Regions from separate parts of the Paenibacillus sp. P13VS genome, predicted to be linked through region 2. Evidence: riboswitches for the same ligand, from Rfam matches in the RefSeq annotation. Region 2 holds a riboswitch; the other holds the start of a gene.
The links. Region 2 has a riboswitch for FMN ahead of GUA98_RS05770 (DMT family transporter). Riboswitches for the same ligand answer to the same signal wherever they lie in the genome.
Positions count from the first base shown of each region.

Region 1: it holds a riboswitch for FMN, as region 2 does, so the genes downstream of both, ribD (bifunctional diaminohydroxyphosphoribosylaminopyrimidine deaminase/5-amino-6-(5-phosphoribosylamino)uracil reductase RibD) here and GUA98_RS05770 (DMT family transporter) in region 2, are expected to answer to the same signal.

Region 1 is NZ_WYEV01000007.1:169,825-172,297, reverse strand. It holds gene GUA98_RS18970 (peptidylprolyl isomerase) at 1-227, shown strand, start outside; FMN riboswitch at 383-547, shown strand; gene ribD (bifunctional diaminohydroxyphosphoribosylaminopyrimidine deaminase/5-amino-6-(5-phosphoribosylamino)uracil reductase RibD) at 905-2,008, shown strand; gene ribE (riboflavin synthase) at 2,055-2,473, shown strand, end outside.
Region 2 is NZ_WYEV01000003.1:153,471-155,943, reverse strand. It holds gene GUA98_RS05780 (CGNR zinc finger domain-containing protein) at 1-391, opposite strand, end outside; gene GUA98_RS05775 (DinB family protein) at 553-1,056, shown strand; FMN riboswitch at 1,139-1,289, shown strand; gene GUA98_RS05770 (DMT family transporter) at 1,434-2,414, shown strand.

The DNA.
Region 1 (2,473 bases), on a different contig from region 2:
ACACAATCAACTGTGAGATCAATCCTAACAAACATGAGCGCGGAACACTTGCAATGGCACACGCAGGCCGCAACACAGGTGGAAGCCAGTTCTACATCTGCTACCAGCCACAGCCGCATCTGGATGGACAACATACCGTATTTGGTAAAGTAACCAAAGGTATGGAGTTCGTAGATGCTTTCGAAGGTCGCGACAAAATGGAAACTGTTGAAGTTGTAGAAGTTTAATCGTTATCCTTAGTGATAATAATGACCGTTTCGTTGATAAGACGAAGCGGTTTTTTTATATCCTTTTGCTTATTAAAAGTTAGTATGTGACAAAAAGGAACAAAAAACAATTGATTTTTCGGCGTTAAAGTGCTAACATCCAATTAATAACGAAAGCGATCCTTCAGGGCAGGGTGCAATTCCCTACCGGCGGTGATGCACCTGTGTGAGGATATCTATCCAGCACTGTTGCAAAGTCCGTGACCTGTCTGCCTGTGGCAGATGGCTGATCTGGTGCAATTCCAGAACCGACAGTATAGTCTGGATGGGAGAAGGAGAGGGTGCAGCCCTAATTGGACTGCATTCCGCAGATGCGTTGCTGCACAGCAGACGAGGTTTATTTCTGTGCAGGGAAAGTCGGTTATCCGGCGGTTTCCATACATATGCCACATCATAGAAGCTCTTTACCTGTAATTGTGTTCTTTAGGTATGTGTTTGCTTTCACTTGCCTGAAATGGAATTATGGCGGAGTGCTGTTGGCAATCGTATCAACTTCATCCTGCTGGTGACACATGTCTCTCATCATCCCTACCCGAACGATTGTTCGAGTGGGGATTTTTTATTTGGATATGGTATAACCGCCTCTCTGCTCGATGGGAGGCCTATAATTTAAGATTCTAACCGTGGGGTGACCGGACTTGGAAATGATTAATGATGAATTTTATATGGGGCTTGCGTTGGATATGGCAGAACGTGCACAGGGGCAAACGGGGATTAACCCTGTCGTCGGATGTGTTGTTGTAAAAGAAGGCCGGGTTGTAGGTCTGGGAAGTCATCTCAAGCGGGGTACGGGCCATGCGGAGGTACACGCATTGAATATGGCTGGCAGCGATGCTGAGGGCAGTACGGTCTATGTTACGCTGGAGCCTTGCAGCCACTATGGCAAGACGCCGCCATGCAGCGAACGTTTGATTCACGAGAAAGTGAAGCGTGTCGTGGTGTGTTGTGAGGATCCAAATCCGCAGGTATCCGGCAGAGGAATCAGTATGCTGCGTCAACAAGGCATTGAGGTTGAAGTTGGCATTCTGCGTGAGCGCGGAAGACGTCTGAATGAAAAATTCATTAAGTACATTACCACCGGTTTGCCGTTTGTCACCTTAAAAACGGCATCCACGCTGGATGGTAAAATTGCAACCCGCAGTGGAGACAGCAAATGGATCTCCAACGAACCCGCACGGGAAATCGTACATGCACTCCGCCATCGTCATCAGGGCATCATGGTTGGTGTGGATACGGTTATTGCAGACAATCCGGAGCTGACCACCCGCCTCCAAGTCGAAGGGATCAGTCCTGTGCGAATTGTTGTCGATTCGAAGCTGCGTCTCCCGGTTGGAGCCAAGATGGTCAAGGATGGACTAGCACCGACATGGGTACTTACAACCGATGAGGCGAGCCCCGAGGCGGCCGAACGTCTGGAAGCCTACGGTGTAGAAATTATCCGCTGTGGTCCCGGGCCACGTGTGGATCTGCTGAGTGCGCTTAGCAAGCTGGGAGAACGGGAAATCGGCTCCATCCTGCTTGAAGGCGGAGGTACGTTGAATGGTGCTATGCTGGAAGCCAAATTGGTTGATCGGCTGTTGATGTTTATCGCTCCAAAGATTGTGGGCGGATACGACACACCAGGAAGCTTCCGATTCGAAGGAGTGGAGCGCATGAGTCAGGCCATTCAATTGAATCAGCTGGAAATTGAGCAAGTTGGAGATAATATCAGTATTGGTGGAATCCCTGTTTGGCCTGAATAACGTAGCGAATAAGCAAGGCAAGATATAAGCATAAGGAGGCGGCAGCATGTTTACCGGTTTGGTGGAAGAGGTCGGTCAGATTCGGCGTATCGGTCGAAAAGGCGAAGCATTGGTCCTGAATATCGGAGCTTCCGCCATCATGGACGATCTGAAGATTGGTGACAGTGTATCTGTAAACGGAGTATGTCTTACGGCAACGACGCTGGAAAGCGGAGGATTTACCGCAGATGTAATGCCTGAAACCTACCGTCATACTAATCTGAGTCAGCTGCAATCAGGCAGTAAAGTGAACTTGGAACGGGCGATGCAGTCGGGTGGGCGTTTTGGTGGACACATCGTACAAGGACACGTGGATGGTACGGGGGTCATTGGCGGGATCACACGTGATCAGAATGCGGTTGTTTTTGAGATCAAACCTGACGACCACGAACTGTTCAAATATTTGATTCCAAAGGGCTCGGTAAC
Region 2 (2,473 bases):
CCACCAGTGTCATGGCAAAGTCAGCAGCGACCTCCGCAATCACCTGAGACCAATGTGCATGGACGGGAACCAGCATAACATCCAGTCCTTGCTCCTGTGAGATTAGTCGTCTGATCACCTCACCACTCCGCATAAAGTCATTTAACCATGCTTGATCCTTCTCCGTTAGGGGCGTTCCCACTGACAAACGGATAGCCAGAGACTGTAACTCATCTCTAAAGCTTCTTATGGTGGATTCCTCTTCAGTCGAGGCCGGCACTTGTGCTTTTAATTGCCAACGATTCAAGAAATCCTGCTGCCAGCCTGCTTTTCCCAGTCTGTCTTCAGATCGATCCCCGCCGCGCCAGTCATGATAATCGCTATTCACAAAATCTGTCCATAATCTATCCATCTATACCTCCGCTGTTGTAACTATCTAATTCGAAAAAGGTGGTTACTTTCTTTTGAATTGTGTTATATTAATTGTAACCATTTCAAACCATATTAGCTAGTTACAAGCATGAAGAAGCAAGTCATGAGATGAGTTCCACTAGAGAGGAATGAACTTTAAAGATGACGTCTGTTACAACTGCATTAGATGTATTGGTTATTCAAAAAGAAGATACCTGGGATCAATGTAACTGGATCGTCCCATTGTCAAAGGCGCTTGAAGGGCTGACCGCAGAGCAAGCAGCTTGGATCCCTCCTTCAGGAGGACTGAGCATATGGCAGCTGGTCAATCATATGTATTATTACAACGAGCGGATCTTAAAGCGTCTTCAAGGTCAGTCGCCATCTGTACCCGCTGCCGAATCGAATGAAGCTACGTTTGGCAGTCCCGGTGACCCCTTGGACCACGTTGGCTGGAGCCAACTTGTGGAGCGAACCACTGAGCTGGCAGAACAGTTGCACAATAACCTGGTTACGTTACAGGATTCCAGACTTGAAGAAGCCTATTTGGATTCCGAACAAAACTGGGCTCAAACGCTTGCCCGCTGGGTTCTTCACGACGCTTATCACGCGGGTCAGATTGTGCTTCTGCGCAGGCAGCAAGGAAGCTGGAACATCATTTTCTAAAAAAATGCTTGAACTGCTAGCGCTTACAGGAATAAGATGAACTTATTAATGTTACAACTTGTACTATAACCTATAAATTGAATAGGATCTTCGGGGTAGGGTGCAATTCCCAACCGGCGGTGATGTTCCAATCGGAACCAGCCCGCGACTCGCTGTTGACTGCTTAGGACAACAGCGACTGACTTGGTGTGACTCCAAGGCCGACGGTACAGTCCGGATGAGAGAAGATCAACACATGACATACCGCCTATGGGAAGGTTTCTTTCCTGACGATATGTTCATGGATGAGCCCCCGTTTATTTGGTGTATGCCAAAACGGGGGCTTTTGTCGATTTTGCCAACTGAAGATTCCGTGTTCTGACGAAGGAGTCCTGAATATGGAAAAGACACAGCATGCATCAACCGTTTATCGCAAGGAACGAAGCAATACCGGATTTTGGCTCGTTGTTCTCGGTGCAGCCCTATGGGGCGTAGATCCATTGTTCCGCATCATTTTGCTGCAAACCATGACCTCTACTCAAATTGTACTGGTGGAGCATATTATCGTGAGCTTAGTCGCTATACCCGTCTTATGGAAATTCCGCGCCGACCTGAAACAGCTGCGAGCCCGCCACTGGATCGCCGTTATCTTTATCTCATGGGGCGGCTCTGCACTGGCAACGGTTTTATTCACGCTCGCACTGACACACAATGATCCGAATACCGTATTGTTGCTGCAAAAAATGCAGCCCATCTTCGCGATTGTTTTAGCGAAGTTCTTATTGAAGGAAACACTGCCGCGCCGCTTCGGCTGGTTATTCGTTGTTGCTCTTATCGGAACTTATCTGCTTACATTTGGGTTTACACTTCCGCTTGGAAACTGGAACAACTGGATTCATGCGGGCAGCCTGTTGTCACTTGGCGCTGCTGCCTTATGGGGCGGTTCTACGGTGATGGGCCGACTGATGCTGGGGCAAACCCGTTATGAGACGGTCACCTCCCTCCGCTTCGTCGTAGCTCTGCCCTTGCTGATCTTCATGACCTGGAACGAGGGTGCAGCGTGGACCTTGCCTTCAGGTGCAGGAGAACAGGCAGCGGTTGCGCTCAACATTCTGGGGCAGGCGCTATTGCCAGGTTTACTGAGTCTATTGTTATACTATAAAGGTCTCTCGTCCACCAAAGCTTCCGTGGCCACACTGGCTGAGCTGAGCTTCCCCATGGCGGGTGTGCTTGTGAACTGGATTGCATTCCGGACGCTCATCACATGGGAGCAGCTGCTTGGATTCATTCTCATCTGGATTGCTTTGTTCGCTATATCCAAACAGCAGGAACGATCTGGCACAGCTGCAGACGCAGCGCCTAAGCTTCGGACAGAGTAATAAAGATCTTATCTATATCTTAAAGGCACTGCACATCCTTCTGGATTGGCAGTGCCTTT